Regions from separate parts of the Pseudoalteromonas sp. c7(2019) genome, predicted to be linked through region 4. Evidence: predicted binding sites of a transcription regulator. Region 4 holds the regulator's gene; each other region holds the start of a gene.

Region 1 (8,033 bases), on a different contig from region 4:
GCTTTTATTATTGTTGGGTAAAGTTGTTAGATTATTGTCAAAGCGCTCTGTTAATAAAATATCGAGTATTTTAAGTGAAATTGTTTTGCAGCCCACTTTAAAGTTTATTAATTCCATGCCTTTATCTTAATTTACCTGTTAATGCTTTAAGGATAGAACAAATTAAATAAATAGCTTAAAGAAGGGTAAGATTTAATAGAGATAGGTAACTAGGAGTTATTAGATGGCACTAGTGAGGTTTTTTATGGCACGTTTAAATTGATTCTCAAGCTGCTTTTTTCCTAATAAACCTAAGTGTTGAATCACTTTTTCATTACATTCATTTTGCAGCACTAACTTTATTAAAAGTTGTTTATCAGACTCTGTTAATTGAGACATACAAGAAGGAGACTGATTCACTACCTGCCAGAGAGTCGCAGAGATATTAAATTGAGTGAAGTTACTGTTTACGAGCAAGGCTAATCGTTCGCGAGTCTCGGGGCTTACTAACTCATCGCTAAATCCTACAATTAAAATACTTACAAGTTGCCAATCTAGTGTTTTAAAATGTGTTAAAAGAGCATAAAAAAAGTCGTTTTTAAACTGCTTTTTCAAAGGTTGGATAATTGCACTTTTGTTGCTTAAGCATTTAACCACAAGCGCTGAATGTTCAGCTGTGCTTTTATCGCGTTGATATCCCAGTTTTACGGTATCAAACCCTTGTTTTTGCCAAAAGTTAAGTAGCTGCGCTGTTGCGCCAAAGCTTGCACCAAACCAACTACATTGGCTTTTTACTTGCGACTCGCAATAGCTAAGTAGCTTTTTACCAAAACCCATATTGTGAGAACTCGGATCAATCGCTATTCGTACAACGCGAGCGCTCAACTGTGTTAAGTAGTCATTATTAAAACTAAGTTGTGAGAGGGTTTGAGCCATTAAATGACCCTGTGGGCGGCGCTCTCCGCTTATAACCTGTAGAGCAAGTTCTTCACTTAAACCACCTTCTATTGCGATTAAACATACACCAACTAATTGATTGTTAATTTTGCTGATGAATATTCGTTGCGATGGTGCGTCTAGTAGTTGGCGTAAATCGTTTACACTACTTTGATAGTGAGCCAATGCAAGCAGGGCAATAACTTGTTGCAGTAAAGGCTCATTGTTTACAAGGGATTGCTGAGTTATTTCGCTATGAACTGGCTGCTCTAATTGCTCACTACTTAACTCTTTGTATTGTGCATCGAGTGCAAGCAAGGTGCGAATGTGCTTCTCGAGGGGATCGTGTTTAGCAAAACGCAGTGGCTCATCAAGCGTTACAACTTTAGAGGCTTTATAGTGCGCTTTTATATAGTTACTAAAGCGAATGGTATAACCCCTACCATTGCCCTCATACCCAACCAGTGTACTTGCAAAGACTATACGAGGGTAATGAGCTAGCATTTTTAGCAATAACGGTACAGGGATCGCGGCAGCTTCATCAATGAGTAATAAATCGCATTCAGGTAATGCATTTAATAACGCGTCAGGTGCAACGTAGTGCAAGTTGGCGAGCTGTTTATGTTCAGCGTTGTATTGAAGGCTCAGCTCGTTGGCTAAATGTTTAAAGCTACTATGGGTCGCTTTAAACTGAGTGCTGCAAATAATTACTTTTTTATCAGTCAATTTTGCGGCAGCTAAGCCAAGTGCTGCCGACTTGCCTCTACCTCTATCGGCATTAATGAGTAAAGGTCTGTTGGCACGGCCATTAGCTACTTTTACTATTTGTTCAACGCAGTTTTGCTGTGGTAGATAATCAATTTTATTATCCGTAACAGAGCTGACGAGATTACTAATACAGCCATTTTTTTCACTAAAATGAAAAGCGGGTAATTGCTTAATAATAGCCGCGAAACGTTGATTAAATAAACTGTAGTCAATACTCTGACCGTGTGATTGCACTGTACTTAATGAGGGGTCTTGCCAAGAGGCTAAATCATTTAATTCGGGCAGTAATAAAAACAGTATACCGCCTGCTTTAACGGTGCCGGTAAGTGCTGCAAGTTTATCAGGGTGTAAACCACTAAAACCATTGTAAACAGCATGAGCAAATTCTTGCCCTAAAATTTGGTGAGTGCGAGTAGGCCAGTACGAATTTTTAATCGCGCACTGCTTTGATACAACAAGTGTATTGTTTTCATCTATTAATGAGTTAAGTAATTCATAACACCAAGCAGGGCTGCCCGTAATCAACACTAGCTGACGATGATACGCGCCAGCTAGTTGTTGTTCTAACTCATTTAGGTGAGCTTTATACAGCTTGTAATCGTGCATAGGCCGTTACTAACCATTTACTGCCAAGGTCGTCAAAGTTAACTTGTACGCGAGATTGCGCGCCACTGCCTTCGTAATTAAGTACGGTACCAACACCAAACTTAGCATGCAAAACTCGTTGTCCTAAGTTAAAGCCACTGTCTTCAAATGCGGCATGACTAACTGATGCGCTAAAACGCCCGGCGGCAGGCGGGCGAGAAACCTGTGTTTTAATACGGATTTCTTCTACGCAGTCCTCAGGTATTTCGCGTAAAAAGCGTGATGGGCTATGGTATTTTTCTTGCCCGTATAAGCGGCGACTCTCAGCATGGCTAATGTATAACTTATCCATTGCTCGTGTCATGCCTACATAACAAAGGCGGCGCTCTTCTTCTAAGCGACCCGACTCTTCGTTACTTTGCTGAGAAGGGAACATGCCTTCTTCTACGCCCACCATAAACACTAACGGAAACTCTAAGCCTTTAGCTGAGTGAAGTGTCATCATTTGAACAGCGTCTTCGTGTTCTTCTGCCTGCCCTTCACCTGACTCAAGTGATGTATGTGCTAAAAAGCCTTGTAAAGGCGAGCTGTATTCTTCGTCTTCAGGAAGTTCGTACTGGTCACATGCGCTAATTAGTTCTTCTAAGTTTTCTACGCGAGCACGGCCTTTTTCACCTTTTTCAGCTTGGTACATTGCCATCAAGCCTGAGGTTTGAATTGTGTACTTGGCTTGCTCATGCAAAGTTAGATCGCTAATTTTATCTTCTATTTGTTCAACTAGTTCTACAAACTTACTTACTGCACCAGAAGCACGACCAGATAAATGCTGTTGTTCTACAATTGCTTTTGCGGCATACCAAAGCGGTAATGATTCTGCTCGTGCACAATCACGTATATGGCTCAATGTTTTATCACCAATACCGCGTGCTGGCGTATTAATTACACGTTCAAACGCGGCATCGTCTTGACGATTACCCACTAGACGTAAGTACGACAACGCATCTTTAATTTCTTGTCGTTCGAAGAATCGCATACCACCATAAATACGGTATTTTAAGCCTTCTTGCAGCATGGCCTCCTCGAGTACACGAGATTGCGCGTTACTACGGTATAAAATTGCGGCATCTTGTAGGGCATTACCTGCATTTAACCAGCTTCGTAGTTTGCTACTTACAAAGCGTGCTTCGTCTAACTCATTAAATGCTGCATAAATAGAGATTGGCTCGCCGTCGTTACCGTCGGTCCACAAGCTTTTACCCATACGTTCTGAGTTATTTTGAATTAATGCGTTAGACGCTTTCAAAATAGTCGCTGTTGAGCGGTAGTTTTGTTCAAGACGAATGGTTTCTGCGCTAAAGTCAGTTAAAAAACGTTTAATGTTTTCGATTCTAGCACCACGCCAACCATAAATGCTTTGGTCATCGTCGCCTACAATCATAATGCTGTTAGTATCGCCAGCAAGTAATTTTAACCAAGCATATTGAATGGTATTTGTATCTTGGAACTCGTCTACGAGCATATGCGCAAAGCGTTGCTGATAATGACGCAGTAACGTAGGGTTATTTTTTAACACTTCGTAGCTGCGTAGTAATATTTCAGCAAAATCAACTAGGCCCGCTCTATCACAGGCCTCTTGATAGGCGGCATAAACACGCAGCATCATTTGCTCATTAATATCGTATGCTTGAATATCTTTAGGGCGAAGTGCTTCATCTTTTTTGGCGCTTATGTACCAGCCAAATTGCTTAGCGGGCCATTTTTTATCATCAATATTCATCGATTTTAATAAGCGCTTGATCATCCGAAGCTGATCGTCAGAGTCTAAAATTTGAAAGGCTTCTGGTAAATTAGCTTCACGGTGATGAGCACGTAAAATACGATGCGATAAACCATGGAAAGTACCAATCCACATACCACCTACAGGCGCTTTTAGTGTTTCTTCAACGCGGCCACGCATTTCTTTAGCGGCTTTATTAGTAAAAGTAACTGCAAAAATACTGTAAGCGGAGGCTTGCTCAACTTGCATAAGCCACGCAATACGATGAACTAACACTCGTGTTTTACCAGACCCAGCACCTGCTAATACCAGCATGTTTTGTAGTGGGGCTGCAACGGCATCGCGTTGTTTGTCATTTAAGCCATCGAGTAATTGTGAAACGTCCATCGTTACGCCTTTTTAATCAATATTGTGGCCAGTATAACAGGTGTTTTTGTTAGGCTAAATAAAATACTGTTTTTATAAACAGCTATTTATAAAATAGTGTTCAAAACGAGTAACTTGCTAATTAATTGAGCGAATAGAAAAGTGCAAACACATAACAAAAATTGCTAATTTGACCTAAAGTTAGCAAAATTTACTAACTCTCTAAATCTAGACTAATTTAACTATTTGATTTGTAAGCTTTAATAAATTGGCATAGAGTGTGTAAGTAAATAATTATAAAATCAAATAAATACAGAGGTTAGTATGGCAGATCAAGGTTCTGGCGGTAACGTAATCGCAGCATTATGTAATATATTTTTTCCTGGTTTAGGGCAGTTAGTGCAAGGGCGTATTTTAGCGGCTATATTTTTTGCACTCGCTATTATAATAAGTTACGCACTAATTTATGTGCTTGTAGGCTTTGTACTTGTGCCTATTATTTACTTATGGTCGATTATTGACGCAGCGCGTTATAGATCGCGAAGTTAACGGTTTTCAAGTTGAGTAAAATAGCGCCCATGTGGCGCTATTTTACTTTATATGTCCTGTGGTTTACGGGCGTTTACGTATATAATTACGCAATTAAAGATTTACAGGCAAACCCTATGGAATATCAATTTATTCGCGACCCTATTAGTGGGCTACGTATTAAAATAAGCAGTGAACACGCTATTATTGGTCGCTGGCTAAACGAAGAAATAGGCAAAGACAAAGTAGCCATGGTGCAAGCGCTTATTGCATCGGTGAGTTCAAGCTATGAGCCGCTAACGCTAAAAGGCCAAGAAATAGATTTAATATTAACGAAAGACGAAGCATTATTTGAAGCCCATGCGCTTCATCAAGACAGCGAAGACCTAATAGCGTATCAAGATGACGATTTAGCGCTTGAAGAAAATGGCTTAAGTAGTGGTTGTGGCTTTGAAGATTTCATTGATTTAATTGATTCATGGCATGAGTTTACGACGTCACGATAAACATAACTAGCACACTAATAAAAATATACAGCAATGCACAATCAGCATTTTATCTGTATTATTACACCAACGAACATTACGCCAATCAAAACGACAGGAACTGATATGTCTGCCAATTTAAACAAGCTAGTAGTGATGCTAGAAATGCAAAACGCCATGAATACTAAAGTACATGAGCAATGGTTTACTCAAGGGTTTGAATGGTACCGCGCTATTTGGGTTGAGTGTGCTGAAATGTTGGATCATCATGGTTGGAAATGGTGGAAAAAACAAACACCAGATACTGAACAAGTTATTTTAGAGTTGGTTGATATTTTTCATTTTGGTCTATCGCTTAGAATTGACGGCGAAACTAGCTACGAAGACTTAGCAAAGCAACTTGAAACTGAGCTTAGTAATGCTCAACAAGCTGATGACTTTAAACAAACACTAGAGATATTAGCGGCTTCTGCAGTTGCAGATAAAACGTTTAATGCAGGTGCCTTTGCCGGCTGTATGGCGCAAATGGGTATGGATATTGATGATTTATATCGCGGCTACGTAGGTAAAAATACGTTAAACTTTTTCCGCCAAGATCACGGTTACAAAGATGGTAGCTATATTAAAGAATGGAATGGGCAAGAAGATAACGAGCATTTAGTTGAAGTAGTTAAAAGCCTTGATACAGAACATGCAGATTTTGCAAAGTTAGTATATCAAGGGCTAGAAGCGCGTTACCCAAAAATTTAAGTCACGTAAGTTGAGTTAGATAATCTTACGATAGTCGGTAACACTTAGGTAATCGGCTATTTCGTTATGTGGTTGTTGGCTATCTGGGTTAGCAACTGCAAGTAAGTGCTCAATGCCGTATTCTCGTGCGGCATTCAAAACCGGCACACTGTCATCTACAAACAAAGTGCGCTGCTTATTAAATCCTAAGTCTTTTTGTACTTGGTGCCACAAACTTTGTTGCTCTTTACTTACTCCATATTCATGAGTCGACACTACGCCATCTAGGTAGTTATCAATCGCTGTATGCTCAAATTTAAGCATGACACTCTCAGGGTGGGCGTTGGTAAGTAAAATTAACTCTTTGCCTGCTTTTTTAAGCTCAGTTAAAAAATGAGGTACGTCTTCGCGCATTTTAATTAAATGCTGAGACTCTCGTTTAAGCTCCATTATAGGCAAGCTTAATTGCTGCTCCCAATAATCTAAACAATACCACTGTATTTGACCGCTCACAGCTTGATAGCGTTTTAAAATATCTGCTTTAGCTGCATCTAGGCTAATGCCCCTTGCTAATGCGTGTTGCGCAGGAATAACGTTAAGCCAAAAATGACTGTCGTAATGTAAATCGAGTAATGTTCCATCCATGTCGAGCAAAACGGTATCGATTTTTGACCAATTTAACATAGGAATTTCAACTTATAAGGTTTATTATTGAACTAACTGCCATGATAGCAAATTAACGCCAATGACACAGAAAAAGCACCCAACACCACCACAAATCCTCAGTAACAATGTTGTCGCTAAAAGCCGCCTGTTTACTGTGGAGTCTTTAGAGCTAAAGTTTTCTAATAACGAAGAGCGCCAGTATGAGCGAATTCGCGGCGGTGGCCGGGGAGCAGTGATGATTGTTCCGTTAAGTGCAGACAACGAATTACTACTTGTACGTGAATACTGTGCGGGCACAAACGATTACCAGTTAGGTTTTCCTAAAGGCTTAATCGATCCGGGCGAAACGCCAGAGCAAGCTGCTAACAGAGAGCTTAAAGAAGAAATTGGCTTTGGTGCTGAGTATTTTAAACCATTAAGAACAGTAACAATGGCGCCGAGTTACTTTAATGCCACTATGCATATTTTATTTGCTAAGCAATTATACCCACAAACCCTTATTGGCGACGAACCAGAGCCGCTTGTTGTTGTTAAGTGGCCATTAACTCAGTGGCAGTCATTATTAGACCAAGAAGATTTTACCGAAGCACGCAGTGTTGCAGCTTTGCTATTATTAGATAAGTATTTAGCGTCTGGAGCTGCCGATGAATAAATTAATCGAACCGTGTATCGAATTAGCTGAGCGTGCTGGCGATGCAATTATGGCCATTTATAAAAAAGGCGATATTGGCCAACAAGAGAAATCAGATAATACGCCTGTTACCAAAGCTGACTTAGCAGCAAATGACGTACTGGTTGCTGGATTAAAAGTCTTAGCGCCCGATATCCCAATTATGTCGGAAGAAACACCTATACCTGCACTCGCCGACAGACAGGACTGGCAGCGCTATTGGTTGCTCGATCCGATGGATGGTACAGGCGAATTTATTTTAGAAAGTGGCGACTTTGCAGTAAACATTGCATTGATTGAAAATAATCATCCTGTGCTTGGAGTTATTCATTGGCCTGCAAAAGGTGTGACTTATTTTGCTACAGCTAAAAATGGTGCCTTTAAACGTGAAAACTCAATTGATAAGCAAATATCTGTAGCGCCGCCAGAGAACTTGACGCTTGCAGTGAGCCGCCGCCAAAAAATAGAAGCGGTGAGTCAGTATTTAAATAGTCAGTTTACAACTATTGCTATTGGCTCGTGCTCATTAAAAGCTTGTACTGTT
Region 2 (8,033 bases), on a different contig from region 4:
TGCGCACTGCTCTTAATGCAGCTTCACATACCAACTTATCGCCACCTAATGATTTAACTTGCGTTACTAAACCATTAAAACCTAAACGAATATTTACTCGGCACTGTTGGTTTTTCATTTTTTCATCAATCAATAAGTTTTGCTGAATACGCGCCATAATTAATGCACGGTACTTATCAACTTCGCTTACCACTTGTTGTTGACGTATTTTACTACGGGCAGCCTGCTCTTTGGCAAGTTGCTCTTGTAACATTTGCTCTTGCATTGCTTGCTGGCGTTTACGTTCTGCCTCGGCTGCACGCTCTTTTGCTTCTTCTTCACGTTTTTTACGTTCAGCTTCTGCTTTTTTAAGTGCGTCTTCTTCGGTTTTACGCTTATCAGCAGCAGCTTTTGCTGCACTCTCAGCTTCTTGCTTTTGCTTTTCAGCTTGTTTAGCTTTAGCGCGCTCTTTTTGCTCAATAGCACGTGCTTTTTTAGCTTGTGCTTGCGCCTCGGCTGTTTCTTTTTCTTTAGCTTTACGTTCTTGCTCTAGCTTTTTAATATGCCTAGATTCAGATTCGCGTTGCTTACGTGCATTGACCGCTCTGCGTTCTAAATCGCGGATACGTTTGTCTTCAGCACTTTTTTTATCTTTTTCTTTCTTTTGAAGTTCAGCAATTTTTTGCTCAACTTGTTTTTGATCAACTGTAACGGCTGATACTGCTTTATCTGGCGTAGGTATAGCAGAATTAAGCGTTACTTCCATTACTTTAGGTGCTGGCGGATGAATGTTTGCAGACGCATACAAAAAACCACCAATTCCTAAATGAAGTACTATCGATTTTACTACTGAACTATTCATACAGCTACTTCCCCTCAAAGGATTCAGTCATTAATCCTACTGATGGTACGCCTGCATTTTTCAAAAAATCCATTAGTAATAATACTTCTTGATACGACACCTTACCCGAGCCTTTAATCATAACTGGCACGTCAGGGTTTTTCATTAGCTGTAATTTTATAACCGCAGCAACATCAAGTGCTTCCATAGGCTCTTCAGGATCAGTACCTACGCTTACATAATATTTACCCTCTGCATCAATTGAAGCAATAATGGGCGGAGTATCTTTAGTATCAACTAAATCAGACTCTTCCATTTTAGGTAAATCAACTTTTACACCGTGTGTAATAAGCGGTGCTGTTGCCATAAATATAATAAGTAATACCAACATTACATCAATGTAAGGTACTACATTAATTTCTGCGACCGGACGGCGCTTTTTACGCTGATACATTCGCTTGTGCCTCTATTTGTGTAGCTGCTTGACGGTGTAAAATATTAGCAAACTCTTCCATAAAGTTAATATAGTGAGACTCAAGCTTTTCAACACTGTTTGAAAAGCGGTTATAAGCAATAACGGCCGGAATTGCCGCGAATAAACCCATAGCAGTCGCAATAAGTGCCTCTGCTATACCGGGTGCTACCATTTGTAATGTAGCTTGCTTAACTTCACCTAGTGCAATAAAGGCATTCATAATACCCCACACTGTACCAAACAAACCGATGTACGGACTAATAGAACCTACCGTTGCTAAAAACGATAAGCTAGATTCAATTTTTTCAATTTCACGAGAAAGCGCAACACGCATAGAACGATGCGTCCCTTCCATAACAATACTCGCACTTTGAAATGTATTCTTTTTATGACGAGCAAACTCTTTAAAGCCTGAAGTAAATAAGGCTTCAATACCTTGAGACTGACCGCTGCGTGACGATATTTCGTTATACAATTTACTTAGATCAATACCAGACCAAAACTTTTGCTCAAATTTCTTAGCATTTGATAGTGCATCTGATATTGCTTTTTTACGCTGAAATATAATTGTCCACGACATTACAGACATGGCAACTAGCCCTAACATCACTAACTGAACAAGCAAGCTTGCTTCTAAAATTAGGTCTAAAAAATTAAGCCCTGATCCCACGTTAAACTCCTAAGTAATTTCAAAATACGGCAAATTGGTTAATTTGTGTAAATATGACCGTTTATACGGTCAAAAGTTGCATCTAGTGTATCTAGTCCATTTCAAGCTGACAACGGTATTGCTATGAATAGGCAACAAAAAACGTTAAAAAACAGCTTTAGTTGGCATTTCCCTTTGCCTCAGTATTTTATTTAATCTTTTAAATAAACTCGCTAATTATAAATATGCGTAAATATATAAGTAAAACGTCATAAAATGCGCCGTTTATTCAAAATAAGAGCATAAACACTCAAAACCTATAAGCCTTACCTTCACGTAACAGTAAAACTAATACCGAGCCACATCAAAAGAAATTACTTAAGCTAGAAATTTCATTAACTTATAAATTTAACGATTAATTAACGCGCAAGATTCAAACAACAATAAAATTCACCGAATTAGTTTTTCTAATCTGAAAATACAAATTTTCTAGTTTGAACAAAAAGATGATCTTACGTATTATTCTCCCATACCGAACTAGCGCACCGAATGAGATAGTTTCATTAAGCCAAGTTCTTAGTAATAGGATATTTTATCGTATTACATTGTTTTACTCTTTCTGGATAAAACCAAATTCAGTAAAACGTAGTTCCCTGGATTACTTCCTTCAACTTGTTGTTTGCCCGCATTTTTTGCGGGCTTTTTTTTGCCTGCAATTTGGTGCGCTACATATTTTATACCAACCTGCATAAATCTTTGATCAATTTAACGAATTAAATTGCACTATAACGTCGTTAAAAATTTTTTATTTAGAACAACTAGATACAAAAACTTTTGCCTAGTTCTAGCGTAATTTTCTTAACGTTAAGTAGACCCCATATATAAGCAGATTGGTATTATTTATAAACTAATAATGGCCCTACCTATTTTACAATAAGTAATTCGGTTACTAGTTTGAATGGTACGCAGGATAGCTTCGCGAGTCTTAACGCCCTGTGAATTAACAGTTAACTATAAAGCGTATAAGTATTTTGAAATAACATTTGCAACAGTGTGCTGAGGTTTTGGGTAAAATACCAACCGTATAAATATTTGAAAGAAAGGGATACTAAGTCAATTACCTGCTGCGCAATAAACCACAGCAAGTAATGTATATGATGAGGCTAGTCTTTTTTAGGAAGTAAACCAAAGTGATGATATGCACTGTCAGACACTATTCGACCACGCGGAGTACGCTGAATAAATCCTTGCTGAATTAAAAACGGCTCTATTACATCTTCTATTGTTTCACGCTCTTCACCAATAGCTGCAGCTACATTGTCGAGCCCTACTGGGCCGCCCATGAATTTTTCAATTATGGCGAGTAAATATTTGCGATCCATATAATCAAAACCACTTTTATCTACGTCAATCATATCAAGCGCTTGCTTAGCTACTTCGGCATTTACTGTACCGTCAGATTTTACCTGTGTGTAATCGCGTACACGGCGTAATAAACGGTTTGCAATACGTGGTGTACCACGTGAACGTTGTGCAATTTCGGTTGCGCCATCATCACACATTTCTAAACCAAGATAATGTGCAGAGCGTCCTACTATGTGCGACAAATCTTCTACAGAATAAAACTCTAATCGCTGCACAATACCAAAACGATCACGCAGTGGCGATGTTAGCGAGCCTGCTCGCGTAGTGGCACCAATAAGTGTAAATGCAGGTAAGTCTAATTTAATAGAACGCGCAGCTGGGCCTTCACCAATCATTATATCAAGCTGGTAGTCTTCCATTGCTGGATACAGTATTTCTTCAACTTGCGGGCTTAGCCTGTGTATTTCATCAATAAACAGTACATCGCCTTCTTCTAAATTAGTAAGTAACGCAGCTAAATCGCCTGCTTTTTCAAGTACAGGGCCGGATGTTGTTTTAATACTTACGTGTAATTCGTTGGCTACAATATTTGCAAGCGTGGTTTTACCAAGCCCTGGTGGGCCAAATATTAATAAATGATCGAGCGCTTCACCACGGGTTCGGGCAGCTTCAATAAAAATTTCCATTTGCTGCTTAACATGAGGCTGGCCTCTGTAGTCGGCTAAAAGTTTTGGTCTTATTGCACGATCTATAGAGTCTTCATTTGTTTTTTCAGTCGCATCAATTAAGCGATCCGCTTCAATCATGGGTTACTCACAACATTGATTTTAAAGATTCTCTAATAAGAACCTCAGTAGACATATCGGGTTTGCTTATCGATTTTACTGCTTTTTGAGCTTGTGGCAATTTATAACCTAATGCAAGCAGTGCCGATACGGCATCATCGGCTGCGTTATTAGCGATTGTCGCATCGCTCATTGGCTCTATTACTGCGCTGTCGCTAAATGGCGTAAATAAATCATTACCCCAATCTTTTAATCTGTCTTTCATTTCGAGTACTAAACGCTCGGCTGTTTTTTTACCTACACCCGGTAATTTAACTAGCGACGTTGAGTCTTCGTTATTTACACAGCTTACAAATTGCTTTGCCGACATGCCCGATAAAATAGCTAAGCCAAGTTTTGGACCAACGCCATTTGCTTTTAATAGCTCTCTAAACAAGGCGCGTTCAACTTTATTATTAAAACCAAATAATAATTGAGCATCTTCACGCACTACAAAGTGGGTGTAAACAATCGCGTTTTCACCAATTTTTGGTAAATCGTAAAAACAGGTCATTGGCATTTGTACTTCGTAACCGACACCACTTACTTCGAGTAATATTTCTGGTGGCTGTTTTTCGACTAAAATACCATTTAAGCGGCCTATCATAGTTATTTCCTTAAACGTCCTCTAACGGTTTTGCTTGCGCTACCCGCTAGTTTAATTAAATTTTGTTCTGAGTGAGCGTGGCAAATCGCAATAGCAAGTGCATCAGCTGCATCGGCCTGTGGCGTACCGGGTAGTTTTAAAATATTTTTTACCATGTGCTGCACTTGTGTTTTATCAGCGCCACCGTTACCTACTACTGCTTGCTTAATTTGCCTAGCTGAGTATTCAAATACGGGTAAGTCGGCCATTGCAGCGCCAACAATCGCGGCGCCTCTAGCTTGGCCTAGTTTTAAAGCTGAATCGGGGTTATGCGCCATAAATACTTTTTCAATGGCAAAGGTTTCTGGTGAAAACTGCTCAATAAGCTGTGTAATGCCTTGATAGATCATTTTAAGCCTAACCGGAAAAGGATGATCGGCTAACTTAATACAACCACTGCCTAAGTATGTAAATTTAGAACCTTGGTGGGCAACAACGCCATATCCGGTCAAACGTGAACCAGGATCGATCCCTAAAATAATGGCCAAACAGTACTCCATTGTTATTATTTTTAAATTACGCTAATAATGCCAGAGCACTGTATAAATTACCAGTACAAAGAAAAACAAAAATGCCCACGTGTTAGGTGGGCATTTGAAGGAGCATGTTAGTTTAAGCTTACCCTAGGGCACGCACTAATCCTTGGGTATTTTGTTTAAGTGTTCGGGCAATCATTAAATAGCCTAAACCAGCCACAAATACACCGCCAGCTACCGGACCAATAACCCATATATGCGGATGTAACTTACCTGCTAAATCAAACATTTGTTGCTGCACAATTAAAAGCGCTATATCACTAAAAAATGCGGCAACTAAGCCAGCTAAACCGCCGAGTAATAAAAACTCGTACAAGGTCGCATTTTTAATTAATCGGCTTTTAGCGCCAAGTGTTCGCAGTATTACAATTTCTTGCATACGCTCACCTAAACTAGCTTGCACTTGCGATATAAGTACAAGCGCGCCACACAGCACAACAATTGCAAGTACAAAGCCAATGGCGAGTGATACTTGCGAAATAGTTGTTTGTATTTGCTTAACAAAGTTATCAATATCAATCGCTGTAATAGTAGGGTAAGTACGCAATAACTGGCTAAAATCACGCTTTTGATCTGGGTTTATACGTACCGACGAAATATACGTTGCCGGAAAATCTGCAAGTACATCTGGGCTTAAAATAATAAAAAAGTTAGGTTTAAGCGTGGCCCAATTAACTTTGCGCACACTGGTAATTTTAGCGTCGAATGACTGCGAACCAATTAAAAATGTAAGCGTATCGCCCATCTCAACATCTAAACGCTCAAGCATCGACTCCTCTACTGAGGCTTCAGCCATCGCATTTTCACCAAACCACGTGCCTTGTGTTACTTCATTCTGGTCAGGCACATCTTTAAGCCATGTAAGGTTTAGCTCACGGCCAATACCTGCACGTGCTTCTTCGTCTTTTTTCTCGTTGTCTTGCAGCGATACAGAACGTGCTACCAACTCGCCGTTTACCGCATTTACACGCCCACGAATAGTGGGATAAAACTCTGATACCTGAATATCTTTTTGTGCTAAATACTCATTAATTGGCTCAAGCTCATTTTGCGTAATATTAACTAAAAACGCATTAGGCGCATCGGCAGGAAGTTGCGACTGCCAATCAGATATCATGTCGTTTTTAAGTACCACTAAAAACAGCAGTAATTTAATCGCTAATGAAAAACTAATTAACTGTACCGCGTTCACATTTGCACGCTTTTGAATAGATGCAATTGCAAGCGACCAACTGTTACCTGGCTTAAGCCCTAATTTTCGACCGCCACCAAATATTAATTTAGATATCAAAAACAACACACCAATTAGCGCAAGCGTTGAGGCAAACAAAATAAGCGTTATTTTTATGTTGTTACTAAATAACCACATTAATAAAAACACAGTTAGCGCACTCATGCCTAAATGCACACGACTTACTGCCAACTTGTCACCTAAGTTACGGCGCAGCACTCTAAGCGGTGGAATATCAAATAAATCAAATAACGGTTTAATAGAAAACATAACAGCACAAATTACGCCAGTGCTTATAGCCACCAGCCAAGGTTTAAAGCCACCTAAAGGTAGCTCTGTGCCCATACTTTTTGATAAGTAACTTGTTGCTATTTCTTGCAAGCCATAACCAATTAACAGCCCAATACTTACCGCCATTGCACATACAAGCAATAAATGGAGCATGTATATTTTGCGGATCATTGAACGGCTACCGCCTAGCGTTTTCATCATCGCTACTGGGTCGTATTGTCGTTCACAATAACGTTTTGCTGAAACGGCTATAGCCACTGCGGCTAAAATAATACCTAATAGGCCGGCAAGTAATAAAAAGCTCTCTGCACGGTTTAAACTATTTGAAATAGGTGATTGACGGTCTTTAACGCCGTACCATTGTTGGTTTTCTTTCATTTGTGGTTTAAGCCACTCGTAAAAGCTATTTATATCGGCCTCACTACCTGCATAAAGTTGGCGATAATAAACACGACTACCTGGCTGCACAACTTCGGTTTTTGCCACATCGTCAATATTAATAAGCACGCGGCGGCTGCTCGAAAATACATTAAATGGCGCATCGGGCTCTTCTACAATCACTTTTGAAACATTAAATAATGCAGCGCCAAGCTCTACTTGCGCGCCTATATCAATATTTAAACTGTAAAATACTGATTCACTTAGCCACACATTACCAGGCGTTGGTCCGCTATTAGCAACCTTAGTTTCACCTGTTAAGGTATCTTTAACTTTTAACTGCCCTTTTAACGGGTACGCATTAGATGCCGCTTTTACTGAGCTAAACTGCATTTCATCATCGGCAAACAACATAGTGTCGAAGTACACCATTTGCGCCGTTTTTAAATTTTGGCTCTGTGCTTTAGTAATAAAAGCAGTGTCGAGAACATGATCGCTTGCAAGTACACGGTCTGCTGCAATAAAAGCACTGCTTTTTTGCGCAATACTTTGCCCTATTCGCTCAGTAACCATAGACAGTGTAAGCACGGTTAAAACAGCAAGAGCGATAGCTGCGCTTATAACTGTTAACTCACCACGGCGAAATTCTCGCGAAAACAACTTAAGCGCTAACTTAACCCACATTAGCAACGTCCTCTACTTGGCTTTTTACCAGTAAACCCGCTTCTATTTGAATAATGTGCTCACATTTTTGTGCAAGCCCTTCATCGTGAGTAACCAAAATAAGCGTAGTGCCGTGTTGCGTGTTTAAATCAAAT
Region 3 (8,033 bases), on a different contig from region 4:
AGGTAGAGCTAACTTGTACTTCTAACGAGTTAGTTTTAGATTCAATTGCGTTACCATCTACTGTGGTTGCATAAGTCGAAAAATCACCATCGGTAAGGCGTGTTTCTTCGTAATCCATTGAGGCTGCAATTACTTTTAAATCAACCGACTCAAGCGACCAGTTTAACTCGGCGCTAATACTTACATCGCTCACATTGCGTGATGGCTTATAATCAAACTGCTGAGTAAATGGGTCTGACGATACACCTTGGGCAGTATCAAGCCCAGGCGTTGCTGCATTATCTAGGCCTGCACCAAAACGACCACAATTACTGCCACACACATCATCGCGACCAATGCGCTGAGTTAATGGTGCAGATAAGCTTGTTTTACCTGTCGCTGGGTTTATAGGCACACCTAAAATATGGTAACCAAAAGCACCGCCGCCATTTGACTCGTCCTGCCACGTTTCTACTTTTACATTTAAATTTACATCGTCGTTAAATTCAGTAAATACTTGGCCACGTAAAAAATACATATCGGCATCTTTCAAGCCTGCTGATTCATTAAACGAATTCTCTACGTACGGGTCACGTATTTCTCGCACCCCAGTAAAGCGTACTGCGGTGTCATCGGTTAAAGCAGCATTAAAAAAGCCTTCACCGCGCAAATGGCCATAATTACCAAACGTTGTAGCCATACCACCTTCGGTGATATCAAGTTCAGGCTTTTTAGCTATTACATCAATTGCGCCACCAAATGAGTTACGCCCGAACAACGTCCCTTGCGGGCCGCGTAGTACTTCAACACGTTCTAAATCAACAAAGCCAGCGAGTGCTTGCCCATGGCGTGGGCGATAAACACCGTTAGAGTAAAATGCAATAGCAACATCATTAGCCTCTACTTGCTCTGTTCTGGCACCGCGCATAGCTGGACGGGCATCGCTCCCCGACACACCCGACTTTAAACCCGGCGCTAGGCTATCAAGGCTTAAAATATCGGTAATGCCATTTTCTAGTAAATCTTTAGCCGACACCGCAGTAACTGCTAAAGGCACCGACTGAATACTTTTAACTCGCTTAGTAGAGGTAACAGAAATCACCTCCAGCTCTTTATTGGGGTTTAACTTTGCTTCTTGTGAAAATACAGATGCTGAGCCTAATAACGCCGTATTTACAGCAGCAAAAATAAGTGTTTTACGTAAAATATTCGTCGTCATGAGATAAATTCTCCACCTGTTGAAATGAATTTTATTAAGCATTTATGGACGCTATGCTCCACCACCGAATTTTTATTATTTATAATTATTAAAAACGCAGTATTTAAATGACTATTTTTTCGACTCATAAAAACTACCGCCTTTTGCATTCGAATGCAACAACGATTAATGCAACTTTTACATGTAACTAACAGGTGTTATAAAAACAAAAGCTTAAAACCCACTCAAGCAGCTAATAGTAAACAAATTTAATTTTTATGGCGGATTTAAAATTACTGGTTTGATCAGTTTAATGCGAGGGATTTAAACAAAGAAAAGGAATGAAATTCGAATAGAGCATATAATTTAGACTTCGAAGTCTAAATTATATTAAAGACCCACTTTAAGTGGCAGCACATAATTAATTTTCAATTAAGTGCTGATTATTCATGGCATAACTATTTAGTGGCTTTTAGTTAACCTGAAGATCTATTCACTACTTTGGGATTGCTGAATAAGTAACAATAACTCAGCAGTAGCCGTTGCATCAGCAAGTGCGCGGTGATGGCTGGTTAAATTTAAATTAAAATGCGATGAGAGATTACCAAGCGAATACGACTTTAAGCCTTTAAACGCTTTGCGCGATTCAACCACGGTGCACATTTTTGGCATTTTAAAAAAGTGCCCTGCCATCTCGCATTCTTTTTTAATAAAACCGTAGTCAAAATTAACGTTATGGGCTACAAAAATACTGCCTGCGAGTTTATCTAATAGCGGCTTGGCTATATCGGCAAATACAGGCGCGTTATAAACCATGCCGTCGCTAATACCAGTTAGTGACGTTATAAATCCAGGTATATGGCGCTCGGGGTTAACTAAGCTTGTCCAAGTATCAATTACTTTACCGTGCTGTACTTTTACAAGGCCAATTTCGGTAATACGGTTACCGCCTTTTAAGCCGCCCGTGGTTTCTATATCGACCACACTGTAAATACGGTTAGGATCTACAAACCATTTAACCGCAGCAATGTGTACTGTAAAGCCCACATTTTTTAAATTATCAATGGTGGTTAGTTGGTTGCGTCTAAGCTTATCGCCCGGGGCTTTTACCTCTTCAAAATGTACTTGTCCATTATTAATTACCATTAAGTCGGGGTAGCCGTCTTTTAGCTGTAAGTAATGTTTGCTCATGGCTGTTAAGTGCGCAATTAGCGCCTTAATAGGGCTGTTTAAAATAAGCGCCTCTAGTGGCTCTAATAAATTGCTGCGCCATCTAAACAAACCGTTAGGTTGATCAAAGTATTGCGCTGCATGTTTGCATACTAAATTAAGTAATGCTTGCGGCGTTTGACACTGTGCTAAGCGCTCATTTATCTGTGTTTGCTGCGCTTCATAAAAATTACCAAGCCTTAATACTTGCGGATAAATATCAAACTCATTGCATGGCGGATAAGGCGACTCCACAAATAACTCATGCCAAAATACTAAACCAAACAAACTTTGCCAAAGCGTGTTTTCGGTATTAAATACAGCCATACCTTGGCGAGTATAATAATCGTTTACGCCCTGCTCTACTTCACCTCGGTACAGTTCATCTATTTCTAGCACGCACTGAGTGTTGGCAAGCATTGCACTTAAACGCGAACGTGTTTTTTTATTAAACTTACGCATTAAAAAATCGTCAGCAAAATAAAGTAAATCATCAGTAAGCGGATTTTCGATAATGGCTTCTAACCGTGCTTTTACCCACTCTTTATTATCAAGCCTGTATTGCTCTCTTATTTGAATTTCTTGTGCTTCGCTATCATCCACGCACCCTTCAAGTAAGCTAAAAGCAAGTTCGCTATCAACTGTTTTTAGCTGCCTATAAAGCCTAACTAATAATTTGTTTTTTAACGCAACAGCAATGGCACCGTGCGCAGCTTGCACTAAAACCTTTGGCGCTAAAGCAACGTAATCGCTCTCATCGGTTATATTTTTAAATGCTAACCGGTAACGGTTTAATAAATAGTTTGATTGCGCTTCATCAAGTGTTTCAAAGCGCGACAAGCTCTCGCTGTGCCCTTCGCGCGTAGCGGTTAAACCTAAATCTCGCATTACAAAACGGTTTTGATGATTCACATCACCACGGCTTAGTTTACCTGCAAATAAAAACTCAAAATACTCGTAGTAATCACTGCGGTTGTTAATTACATACTGGCTATTAAGTGGCGCAAGCTCTTGTGGGCAGTCTTTAAAAAACTCCCGCGCAATATCCACCAGCGCGCCTTTAGCTGCGCTCTTTTTAAAGCTTATTTGCTCACTGTAATTACTTAGCAACTCAACCAAAGAAGGTTTGGTTAAGTGCGCTAAAAGCGGCGAATAATGCTGCTCGTTTGGCTCAAATAAAATATCGGCTTTTTTAAGCGTATAAATAGCCTGATGCGGCGATGTTATTTCTTCATAATTGAGCGATTGCGCCTGAACCAAATAAGGCTTTCGCGAGTATACCCGCGCTAACATGCACTGGCTTTGCTCATCTAGCTTGTTAATTTTACTAATAAATTCACTATGTTTAGGCTCAAGTAAATGCATACATTTACTTGTTACAAACTCAATAAGCTCTCTAAAATGCGCTAAATAGTATTTTGCTGGTAATTCTTTTTTCATAATATCGCCATAACTGTATATAAAAACAGTATCTAGTATTTGCGCTTATTATTCAATCTTAAACTTGTAATCAGTAATGGTTATAGTTGCCATATATAAATAATGTAGAGTCGATAAGCACTAAATGTAAAAAGCGACATATTACAAGCCATACAATACAAACAAACCATTGCCATACATTGCAAAGGCGGCGCTGGCCGCACAGAATTGGTAGCTGCACTTATTTTAAATTCGACAGGTTACACAAAAGAAGAGGTATACAACCTAGTACAAGGCATTCGCCCTAAAGCACTCACTATAGAATTACAAAAAGAGTACTTTGATAACTTTGAGGTGTAAGACAGAGGTTGGGGAAGATTTAGCACTATAAATAGTGCTAATAATTCTATTTATAGCCTGTAATGAATTAGCACTGATAAGATTGATCACTTGTTATGCAACTCATTTAAACTTTGCCAAGAAATCATTTTTAATACATGCCTTAATACAGAAACTACTATAATTGTTAAAACGCATTAATTGCCAGATGACACCTTGTCCAAAGTCCAAATAAACTGGTTTTGTTGCTTTAAACCAAACATATCTAGGCCTTTTCCACTCAAAGAGGAAGTGTCCTACATGCGTGGATTTAATTATTCCATCTATTTTATCTGAGCTATGTATTTCTACTAACTCATTCGGACCTCGATACTCAGAAATAAAAGAATAAACGAAATGAGTTTTATGATTACTTGAATGAATAGATATATCTTCCATTGATTCATGCAGAGGATCAGGAAGCATCGCACGTAATTTTATGTTTTTCGCTAGATTACGACCATTAATTACCCAAATCATATCCCCGTAGAAATCCTCTCTTGATTTCAACTCAGCTTCAGACATTGGGGAGTTTTGAAATTCAATTACAATATTCTGCTCATTAACAACATCTGCAATATGCTTTTCACCACTTTTATCAAAGTATACTATTTCTTGATTACGATCTTCCCAATGATTTTTCCAATCTCGATGCCATTGGGATTCATTATCCCACCAAGGATCACAACTACATTTTACCTTGTGCGCCCAATGCCATCTAATTTTTGAACCACACTTTGCTACGGTTGGACTACCACAATATATACAAACTCCTTTCATCTTGGGCAGAGGAGCTTGCTTAAATCCGTCAACTAATGAAAATTTCATAAGTACATAACACTCGGTTGTATAATGCCTCAATCAGCCGCTGCTGGATTGGCTTGTTATATTTATTTACCCAATTCAGGAGCGGGTAAAGTTTTTGTAATACTTTTATTTAGCGAATGATTGTCAAATGCTATAGAAACCATTGAAAGCTTCGCCACCAATTTTTTCCCCTTAAATAGAGCTAAATCCGTTCCTAATTCTGCACCGTCAAGATCGGAGAGTGGAAAAGTTTTGTCAATTTTTTTCCAGCCAGATAATCCTTTAAGTAGGATTACTTCACTGTCTATTTTGATTTCGTATTGCCGAAAGCTGAGTACCATCCACCAAGCAAAAATAGATGTTGTAACCAAAGCGAGAATTAACGCCAAAAGTTGTTCATTTGGCGATAACGAAGTATTACTCTCGCTAAGGAATAAAAGAGCGCCAGCATATATTGCAAAGAATCCGATACAGTTAAATAATAGTAAAAAAATTGATTTAAAAATGATTTGAAAAACTGAGCTACGAATTACAGACATGGTATCTCTATAAATATGACAATTTAATCTACGACATTTGACGCTTTATAAACCGACAAATGTCCCTATTTTATAATCTATTAACCTTAACCACCAAATAACCACATGTAAACAATTACTAAACCTCATATCAGTTTATGTAATTGCAAAAACATACCAAAATGGTAGAGAACAGTGATATTGCTCCAACAGGCACTTTCCATAAAGTGCATATTATTCTTTGAAATTTAGTTTTTGTTATTAAAAGGCGCTACTTAATTTCAAAGTATTGAATCTAACGCCTTTAGCTAATACCTTTAAATTGAAACCTTTAAAAACAACTTAATTTATACTTGCCAATCCCTTTATACCCGCACAAGCATATTCAACCATAACGCTTTACGATATTATGCTCTTTTATATTTAATTTAACTTTCAGGGCATATAATGACAACGCACACACCGCCTTCCAACACAGCTGAACACACCTCTCTTTTTTACGTAATATTTATATCGGCCGTGGCTGCTATTGGTGGCTTTTTATTTGGTTTTGACTCGGGCGTTATTAACGGCACGGTATCGGCACTCGGTAATGCGTTTAATTCAAGTAGTGTGGCTACGGGCTTTAATGTTGCCTCTGTGTTACTTGGCTGTGCCTTAGGTGCACTTGCTGCGGGGCCGCTGGCAGATAAGTTTGGCCGCCGTGCAATTATGATCATCACCGCGATTATTTTTGCCATTAGTGCCTTTGGGTCGGGCATTAGCGAAAGCTCTGCGGAGTTTATTTTTTACCGCTTATTTGGTGGTTTAGGTATTGGTGCTGCATCGGTATTGGCGCCAGCTTACATTGCTGAAGTTGCACCACCCGCTCTTCGTGGTCGTTTAGCGACACTACAACAACTCGCTATTGTACTGGGTTTGTTTGCGGCATTTTTAAGTAACTATTTAATTGCTGATGCAGCAGGTAGTGCGCAAAATATTTTAATGCTTGATATAGCCGCTTGGCGCTGGATGTTTTGGGCTGAGCTTGTGCCTGCAGTATTGTTTTTAGTCGGTGTTTTGTTTATTCCGGAGTCGCCTCGTTATTTAGTGGCGCAAGGTAAAGTGGATGATGCAAAATCGGTATTTAGCAAAATATCGAACGACAATGCCGATGCGCAAATAAGCGATGTTAAACGCTCATTGCATAGCGACACAAAGCCAAGTATTCGCGACTTATTTATTGATAACAGTAAAAAAGTACACCCAATTGTTTGGGTGGGTGTGGCACTGAGTGTATTTCAGCAATTTGTGGGTATTAATGTGGTGTTTTATTACGGCTCTGAGCTTTGGCAAGCCGCTGGGTTTGATGAGTCGCAATCGCTATTTATAAATGTGCTCGCAGGTACTACTAATATTGTATCGACCTTTATTGCCATTGCCCTAGTTGACAAAATTGGCCGTAAACCACTGCTATTAGTAGGCAGTATTGGTATGTTTATCAGCTTAAGCGCGCTTACTTATATATTTGGCAGTGCAGGCCTTGATGAAGCAGGCAAACTTGCCCTTAGCGATAACATGGGTACGTTTGCGCTTATTATGGCTAACTTATTTGTGGTATTTTTTGGCTTAAGTTGGGGCCCAATTGTATGGGTATTATTGGGCGAAATGTTTAATAACCGTATTCGTGGTGCAGCCCTTGCTGTTGCGGCTAGCGCACAATGGATTGCTAACTTTGCAATCACTATGACCTTCCCTATTATGCTGGCTAACATTGGACTTGCAGGCGCTTATGGCTTTTATGCGTTATCGGCACTTATAAGCATATTTTTTGTTGTTAAATACATTAAAGAAACCCGCGGTAAAACGCTCGAATCTATGTGATTTTTAAAAGCGGTGATATTAATCGCCGCTTTGCTTTTACATACAATAGCGCCATTTAATAATGGCGATTTAAATAACCTAAACGTTAAATAATAAATCTACTTTATGCAGCTATTAATACGCAAACGCCCTTTTGCCAGCAAACTTTTAATACCAAAGTGTATAGCTAACGGTTGCATACTTAAATATCATTATAGCTCAATACGTTAGTGAATCTTTTAACTTAAGCTAAGGCTGAATAGCAATCTACGCTCATTTATTTTAACTTTATAACCATTGCCGTATTACCTTTTATTATAACTAATCTATTTAAATTCCTTTTTAGAATATCAAAAATTAGCTATTGTCCGCCCATTCCAACTTTATGTATTTACTAAAATGAAAAAACAGTTAATTTCAGGCTTAGCTTTAACGTGCGCGTTAGGTTCGTTCAGTACATTTGCTACTAATGGTTATTTTACTCACGGCTATGGCATGACCCACAAAGGCATGGCTGGCGCAGGTGTAGCGCTGTCAGAAGAGTTAATGTCTGGCGCTAATAATCCAGCAACCTTTTTACCTAACGGAACAGAGCTATCTCTGGGCTTAGAGCTTTTTTCACCTGAACGAAAATATACTGCATCAAAAGTAGATACTTTTTACCCTGGCGCATTTTATCTTGA
Region 4 (8,033 bases):
TAACCACGTCCATACAAATAAGGGCAACTTCATCCATGTCATGCCTGGGGCACGTAAGTTCACTATAGTTACAATCACATTGATTGCGCCCATTATTGAGCTAATCCCCATAATATGTACGGCAAATACAAACAATGCAGTATTGTCATTACTGTATGTTGTAGACAGTGGTGCATAAAAAGTCCAGCCAAATGCAGGACCCCCACCAGGCATAAATAACGATGCCAATAGGATTAAAAACGCAAACGGTAAAATCCAAAAGCTCCAGTTATTCATTCTTGGCAATGCCATATCTGGCGCGCCAATCATGAGTGGTATCATCCAGTTAGCAAGGCCTGTAAAGGCCGGCATAACCGCACCAAACACCATAATTAAACCATGCACTGTGGTCATTTGATTAAAAAAGTGAGGATCGACCAACTGTAAACCTGGTTGAAATAATTCAGCTCTGATCACCATGGCCATTCCACCACCAATTAAGAACATGGTCAGCGAAAAAATTAAATATAAACTACCTATATCTTTATGATTAGTTGTGTAAAGCCAGCGTTTAAAACCTTTAGCTGGGTGATGAGCATGATGAGCTTCATTGGCGTTAGGTTGTTCTACTATGCTACTCATTAGTTCGCCTCCACTTTGGCATCAAGTGCAGCCTGTATTTGACTCGGTTGAATAACATCACCCGTATCATTACCCCACACATTACGTTTATAAGTAATAACCGCTGCTAATTGCTTTATAGATAACTGTTTGGCAAATGCTTGCATTGCCGTACCGGGTCGCCCATGGATAACTACATCAATGTGATCTTTTATATCGCCAAGCACTATAGGGCTGCCTTTAAGTGCAGGAAATACACCCGGTAACCCCATGCCAGTAGGCTGATGACATGCAGCACAATTGGCCATATATACTTGTTCGCCTAAAGTCATTAATTCTTCTTTTGGGAGGGTTTTATCAAGTAATGCGGCATCTGCTAATGCTGCTTTTTGTTTAGCTTGCTTTGCATCTGCAAGCCACGTTTTAAAATCAGCCTCAGATTTAGCGACCACCACAACGGGCATAAAGCCATGATCTTTACCACACAACTCAGCACATTGGCCTCGGTAAGTACCTTCTTCGTTTATGTTCGTCCATGTTTCGTTTATAAAGCCGGGATTCGCATCTTTTTTAACTGCAAAATCAGGTACCCACCAAGAGTGAATAACATCGTCAGAAGTCATTAAAAATCGTACTTTTTGATTTATTGGCAGTACGAGAGGTTTATCAACCTCAAGTAAGTAGTTAGGATTTTTATCTGCAAGATTCGCTATTTCATCTTGCGGGGTAGATAAAATAGAGTAGAACTCTACATCTTCACCCATATATTCATAATGCCATTTCCATTGCGAGCCTGTAATTTTAATAGTGAGATCAGCTTTGCTGGCATCTTCCATTGCAATTAGGGTTTTAGTGGCTGGTACTGCCATAGCAATTAAAATAACAAACGGGATTGCAGTCCAAAGTATTTCTACTTTAGTGCTTTCGTGAAATTGGGCAGGTACAGCCCCTTTAGATTTACGGTGATGAATAAGTGCCCAAAACATAATTGCGAACACTATCACCCCAATCACACAACATATTATAAATATGGTCATGTGCAGCTGATATACATTATTGCTTATATCGGTTACGCCTTTGCGCATATTGTATTGGCTGTTAGCCAAAACTGGGTGCGAAAAAACACATAATATAAGCCACAAGGTAGAGGTCAGTTTACCCATGTGACGGCTCCTTTGATGCTATTGCGAATGCAAAGCGAAGAGGCATACGGCTTAAACGCCAATTCGTTATTTTTATTTTTTTAGTCAATCTCATTTAATATTGATTGGTTTTGCTGCGCCAACAACGGGTTTGTGTATATTGTGTGTTCTCAAAACTAAAAAGCTGTGAGTTATTATTAGCTCAGCACATTAATAATTAGCTAAAAAATGAACAACAAGCAAGTTTTAGTATAAAAAACAATCAGGTGATATTGAGTAATTAATAAAAAATCAGTAACCAACTAGGTAACAGTAAGTTCAAAAGATGAGCAAAACAAAGGGGTTTAACGTATTCGGAGGGGGAAAATATAAGTGCAAAAAAGTTTACAGCTTAAATTGTCAGTGAGCTATTTATGCCCTATTTTTAGTGCGAATTTAAAACAAAAAATGCGTACTAATTAGTACGCATTTATAAAACTGCTTGTTTAAAAGCTATTTTTAAAGTCACATCCAATCAGCGTTTCTTATAACGCCAACGGCTAAGCCTTCAATATTAAAAGACTCATTCTCAAGATCTACTTCAATAGATTCAAAATCGTCGTTTTCAGCATGAAGTAATACTTTACGACCCGCTTTCTCAAGACGTTTTACAGTTACGTCTTCATCTAGGCGGGCAACAATAACTTGCCCGTTTTCAGCGGTTTGAGTACGATGTACAGCAAGTAAATCACCATCCATAATACCAATATCTTTCATGCTCATACCGTTAACGCGTAGTAAAAAATCTGCAGCCGGTTTAAACATTAATGGATCGATTTTGCAGTGACTTTCAACGTGCTCTTGCGCCAAAATAGGTGAACCAGCAGCAACACGCCCTATAAGCGGTAAACCTAATTGTTCTGGCTCTTCTTCTTCAATTAACTGAATACCACGGCTTGCACCTGGTTTCATTTTAATTGCGCCTTTTTTAGCAAGTGCTTTTAAATGTTCTTCAGCAGCATTGGCACTTTTAAAACCTAATGTTTGCGCTATTTCAGCACGTGTAGGAGGCATACCAGTGTCTTTAATAAAAACTTTAATTAGTTCGAGTATTTGAGCTTGGCGGTTCGTTAATGGTCGCATACAACTGGTTTTCCATACAGTACATTTAACTGTAAGTATATACAGTTAAATAAAAATCGCAAATTTAAATTAAGCCTTAAAATAGCCAAAGTAATTTCACTTGTGTACATTTTAGGGATATAACTAAAGCTAGATTTATAAATGATTAAAAAAGCAAAGGAGTCATTATGAGTATTTGGTACCAGCCCATCACTTTAGAGCTGTGCAAGCAGTTAGAACAAGGCATTGATGGCCAAGGAACATTAATGAAAACCATGGGAATAGAAGTCACTGAAATTGGTGATGATTACTTAGTAGCCACTATGCCGGCAATTCCTGAGCATCATAATCCAATGGGAATGGTTCACGGCGGTGCTAACGTTGTACTTGCCGAAACAGTTGCCAGCTATGCAGCTAACTTTGTTGTCGATTTTACAAAATTTTACTGCGTGGGGCAGGAAATTAGCGCAAGTCATTTAAAAGCATCTCGCAACGGCACTTTAACAGCAACGGCAAGAGCGTTTCATATTGGCAAACGTAGTTCAGTGTGGGAAATAAAAATTACAAATAGCCGCAATGAGCTGTGCTGCGTATCAAAAATGACCGCAGCAGTCGTAGAGCGAAGATAGTTACTTTTCGATTGGGTAAATTGTAATTTCCATACCCGCACCAATCGCAGATATACGTAGTAATGTATCTGCATCTAAGGCTTGATTAAAGCACTTAGGTGAAGTGCCTGATTCAAAACCAATATCAAACGTTCTACGTGAACAGCTTAACCATTGTTTTAGCGCGTTACGCGAACACGATTCAATAAGCTCACATATATGGTTTATTGCTTTGTCAGGCGTGTTTACTACACCTGTTGCTTCAATACGCGCTAATTGACGGTATTCGTCTTTGTCATAATGTAAAATCGTCGCGACTTTTTTCAAGTCTGCCACTAGCAAACTAATATCTTGCTTTGATTCAAGCTCAAGATCTACATTTAAAAATTGAATTTCCGACATCGTTTCGTATTTATCCTCTAATAATTTCATTGCAAACTTTAACGCAGTTTTACCGTTATACCAAATCAACTATGCTCTATTAACAACTTTATATAGATATTTCGCAGCTTTTAAGTATTTTTTAGCGTTTAAAGCTAGCTGGATATCAAACACTCAGCTCAATTAAACAAATAAGTCATGTTAGCAATTTAAGTGTAATCTTTTTTATTTTTAAATGATTACAGTAAGCTATAGTTTAAACTGCGACAAAATGTCGCAGTAACTAATCCCATTAATGTAATAAACTAGCCTCTAAAAATAATAAGACTAAAACATGAATAAAAAAATATTTAAGTATGCTCGCAAGTTACATAAATGGCTCGGTTATTTGCTCGCATTACAAATTTTAGCTTGGCTATTAGGTGGTTTAGTCATGAGCGCTATCCCTCTTGATAAAGTTCATGGGGAGCATCTTGCAACACGTACTCTTAATAACCCATTTACGCAGGCTGATTATGTTGCCTCCCTTGACGATATTGCATCTCAGGTGGTTAATCCAACACAAATAATTTTTGAGAACTTTTTAACCACACCTATAATTACAGTAATAAATAAAGATGAACAGCAAAGCTTTAACGGTATAACAGGCCGGCCTTTTGAGCCGCCAACTAAAATACAAATTACCGCAAATGCTAAAGCACACTTACTTATTGATGCTCAAGTGACAAGCGCTGTACTGCTAAAGCAAGGTATGCGAGAAGTTGGATATAAAACCAATGTTTGGCAGGTACAATTTGACGACACATTTAACACAACACTGTACTTGTCAGAAAATAACGGCAGAGTTGTCACCGTTCGCAGCACACTATGGCGAATTTTCGACTTTTTTTGGATGTTACATATTATGGATTACGATGAGCGAGAGGATTTTAATAATCCGCTGCTTATTAGTTTTGCAGCAACCAGCGTACTTTTTTGCCTAAGTGGAATATTACTACTTATGCAAAACATACGACTAAAACGATTTATCCGAATTAAAAGTAAGAATAAATCAAAGTAGTCATATTGGTTTTTAAGAACTAGCGCACTCTCACCAAAGAGTAAATAAGCCCTAGGAAGTACCCAAGGGCAGATTTTATTCCAAGTGTTTAAATCGACTCAAATGTCGCTTTAACATTTCGTTTTCGAAAATCAACTCATCACGCTCATCCAGCAATTGTAAAACTAAAGCTATTGCCGACCAATCTAACGAAAAGTCATGTTGAATACGGGCCGCTTTTTTAACTAAGGTCACTGCAGATACCGTAAATTGCCACTGCGTAACATGCTTCCCCTCAATTGGAACCGCAATATTGTGCTCAACTAGCTCATATAAAATTGCTTCGCTAATATCACTACTCAAACATAGCTCTTTGCTAGTAAGTAAATCATCTTTTTGTGTCACGATAATTTGCATTATGGCTTGCTCCAGTTATTACGGGGATCAAAGTGAGCTTTTTCGGCTAATTCTTCCCAAAGTTTTTTACTGGTATCATCAACAGATGTTGGATTAACAATTTTAAGCACAGCAAATAAATCACCTTTGGCTTTTTTACTCATTAATCCCTTACCTTTAATACGCAAGCGTTGACCAGACTGACTATTAGATGGAATAGTTAATTGGATTTTGCCTGCCAACGTAGGTAAATTTATTTTTGTACCAAGAGCCGCTTCCCATGGTGCAAGAGGGACGACTATATTTAGGTTATGACCTTCAACATCAAATAATGGGTGGGGCACTAAACTAATTTGTAAGTACAAGTCGCCATTTTGCCCGTTCGCTGACCCTAATCCGCCTTGCCCTTTTAGTCGAATTCGTTCGCCATTTACTGAACCTGCGGGAATTTTCACTTTAAGTGATTTTTTAATTTCAGAGACACGACCACTACTATCTCGCTGCGGTAACATAAACTCAACAGGCTTAACGGTATCAACTAAAGTCTCTTCAAGAAAAATCGGGAACTCTATTTCCACATCTTGTCCTTTTTGCGCGCGAGCGGCGTTACTTCTGCTCTGCCCGGAACGATTGAATCCACCGGCGCCGCCAAACATTGAATTAACAAAATCAGAAAACTCTTGATCGGTTTGAGGATCGCTTTGCTGATAATTACTTTGCGATGAGGCATTGTTACCACCATAATTACCTTGCTGTTGACGAGCACGATTTTGTTGATGACGACGTAACTCGTCGTATTTAGTGCGTTCTTCTTTGTTATGAATGACTTCGTAAGCTTCTGCTATTTCTTTAAACTTATCTTCTGCTTGAGGCTCTTTGCTTACATCTGGGTGATATTTTCTGGCTAATTTTTTATAAGCTACTTTAACCGCTTTATCGTCTGCATCAGGCGATATTCCGAGCACTGCATAATAATCAACAAATTTCATTTGCAATCCAAATCCCCATATTGAGTAAGCTTTAAGCATACTCCTTAACGTATAATCTTGTGTGGTTAAAATACGATAAATAGTAAGAAATAAATGAATAGTGAAAATAACTTTGAATAAAAAATTAATCGGACACTTCTTAGTAATATAAGTGCAGGCCTTAAGTTAACTTTATCTTTTATCTTCAAGGCTTTAAACTGCCTGTTCCTGTAGTTCACATTTGTGATGGATATGACTCGATTTATTCTGGCCTTACTGGCTTGTTGTGTGTGCGTTTCGGTATCAGCCGAACAATTTACCCATTTTTCAACGGCTAAAAGACATTTAATTAAAACCCTCCCTGACAACGCCAAAAGTATTTACTGCGGTTGTGATATTAAAAAAGAAGGCAAAAAACTCATTCCTGATCCTTCTAACTGTGGTTACATTCCTCGAAATACACTTACCCGCTCAGGCAAAGTAAATGTACGAGCACTACGTATTGAATGGGAACACATTGTTCCGGCGTGGGAATTTGGTCATCAGCTACAATGTTGGCAAGATGGCGGACGTAAAAACTGCCGTAAAGTAAGTGCTAAATTTAGAAAAATGGAAGCCGATATAAATAACTTAGCGCCAGCTATTGGCGAAATTAATGCCGATCGCTCTAATTATCGTTTTGGCATGCTTAGCGAAAACGCCACACAATATGGTCGTTGCGAAGTAAAAGTAAACTTTAAGCAACGTGTAGTTGAACCGCCTGTCTATGCACGTAAACGTATAGCCGACACTTACGCTTACATGCAAAAAACATACGGTTTAAAAATCTCTGATAAACAGCAAAAGTTATTTAATGCGTGGAAAAAGCAAGCATTTGCAGATACAAGTAGTGCGAGCAAGCTCTAAGCTTTAACACTCATTTACATAAATCAAAGTTATAAATGTTGAATAAACGAGCGAGTGCTGTAACATTTTAAACAACTTATTTACAGGAAGTTCTTAACTATGTTTAAAAATAATAAAACCTCGCTTGCTATTTTTGCAGTGCTTTCGGGCTTTGCTTTAACAGGTTGTGGCGGCGGAGGCGGTATCGACTCAGCTCCTGTAGTTACAACACCTGTTAATAGCAGCCCAACATGGACAGCGGGGGTATTTGAACCCTCTAACGATTTAAAAAACTTTTGCGAAACCCCTCGTACGGGTAACGATCCCTTTAATAACAACAACCCCTACCCAGATCAAGCGGGTTCTGCCCTTTATGAAAAGCTTTGGCTTCGCTCTTGGAGCGACGAAACATACCTTTGGTATGATGAGATTGCCGATAACGACCCTGAAAGCTTTACAACAGTAGCCGATTACTTCGCTCAATTAAAAACAGAGCAGCTTACCGACTCAGGTGCAAAAAAAGATAACTTTCATTTTTCAGAACCTACTGAAGATTACTTTCAAGAAGCGCAATCGGGCGTTACTTCTGGTTACGGTATAAATTGGGCGTTTATTGGCGATACAGCCGATCGTATTTTACGCGTTGCTTATCTTGAAGATGATTCGCCTGCAAGCCAAATAGGCTTTCAACGTGGTGATACTGTACTTTCAGTTGACGGTGTTAGCATTAATACCAATACAGAGTCGGGTGTAGATACGCTTAACGAAGGTTTATTTAGTCCTACTAACGGCGACTCACATACTATTGTTGTACGCAGTAACGATGGCGCCGAAAAAACATTTAATGTAACCGCTGGCAATATTGAACAAACACCTGTTCAAAATGTTAAAACGATTACAACCGCAAATGGTT

What was found. Region 4 encodes LexA, which represses DNA repair genes until DNA is damaged. Its sites were predicted from a motif close to TACTGTATNNNNATACAGTA; they were not measured.
Region 1: the regulator LexA is predicted to act here: its motif matches at 4,497-4,516, upstream of uvrD (DNA helicase II).
Region 2: the regulator LexA is predicted to act here: its motif matches at 5,316-5,335, upstream of ruvC (crossover junction endodeoxyribonuclease RuvC).
Region 3: the regulator LexA is predicted to act here: its motif matches at 3,838-3,857, upstream of GQR38_RS11715 (exonuclease domain-containing protein).

Annotation. Positions count from the first base shown of each region.
Region 1 is NZ_WTKS01000030.1:713-8,745, reverse strand. It holds gene GQR38_RS19745 (chemotaxis protein) at 1-117, opposite strand, end outside; gene GQR38_RS19740 (GNAT family N-acetyltransferase) at 220-2,289, opposite strand; gene uvrD (DNA helicase II) at 2,267-4,432, opposite strand; gene GQR38_RS19730 (hypothetical protein) at 4,736-4,960, shown strand; gene GQR38_RS19725 (YacL family protein) at 5,077-5,445, shown strand; gene GQR38_RS19720 (dUTP diphosphatase) at 5,551-6,174, shown strand; gene yrfG (GMP/IMP nucleotidase) at 6,190-6,837, opposite strand; gene nudE (ADP compounds hydrolase NudE) at 6,899-7,471, shown strand; gene cysQ (3'(2'),5'-bisphosphate nucleotidase CysQ) at 7,464-8,033, shown strand, end outside.
Region 2 is NZ_WTKS01000001.1:57,301-65,333, reverse strand. It holds gene tolA (cell envelope integrity protein TolA) at 1-841, opposite strand, end outside; gene tolR (protein TolR) at 846-1,274, opposite strand; gene tolQ (protein TolQ) at 1,261-1,965, opposite strand; gene ruvB (Holliday junction branch migration DNA helicase RuvB) at 3,108-4,115, opposite strand; gene ruvA (Holliday junction branch migration protein RuvA) at 4,123-4,740, opposite strand; gene ruvC (crossover junction endodeoxyribonuclease RuvC) at 4,743-5,267, opposite strand; gene GQR38_RS00270 (FtsX-like permease family protein) at 5,398-7,899, opposite strand; gene GQR38_RS00265 (ABC transporter ATP-binding protein) at 7,889-8,033, opposite strand, start outside.
Region 3 is NZ_WTKS01000009.1:90,564-98,596, reverse strand. It holds gene GQR38_RS11720 (TonB-dependent receptor) at 1-1,198, opposite strand, end outside; gene GQR38_RS11715 (exonuclease domain-containing protein) at 1,667-3,826, opposite strand; partial or broken gene GQR38_RS11710 (protein phosphatase) at 3,956-4,165, shown strand; gene GQR38_RS11705 (competence protein CoiA family protein) at 4,268-5,011, opposite strand; gene GQR38_RS11700 (hypothetical protein) at 5,074-5,529, opposite strand; gene GQR38_RS11695 (sugar porter family MFS transporter) at 5,956-7,371, shown strand; gene GQR38_RS11690 (outer membrane protein transport protein) at 7,750-8,033, shown strand, end outside.
Region 4 is NZ_WTKS01000018.1:72,315-80,347, forward strand. It holds gene ctaD (cytochrome c oxidase subunit I) at 1-621, opposite strand, end outside; gene coxB (cytochrome c oxidase subunit II) at 621-1,763, opposite strand; gene lexA (transcriptional repressor LexA) at 2,247-2,864, opposite strand; gene GQR38_RS17510 (PaaI family thioesterase) at 3,032-3,472, shown strand; gene GQR38_RS17515 (hypothetical protein) at 3,473-3,853, opposite strand; gene GQR38_RS17520 (hypothetical protein) at 4,167-4,892, shown strand; gene GQR38_RS17525 (chaperone modulator CbpM) at 4,968-5,288, opposite strand; gene GQR38_RS17530 (DnaJ C-terminal domain-containing protein) at 5,288-6,256, opposite strand; gene GQR38_RS17535 (endonuclease) at 6,488-7,141, shown strand; gene GQR38_RS17540 (S41 family peptidase) at 7,241-8,033, shown strand, end outside.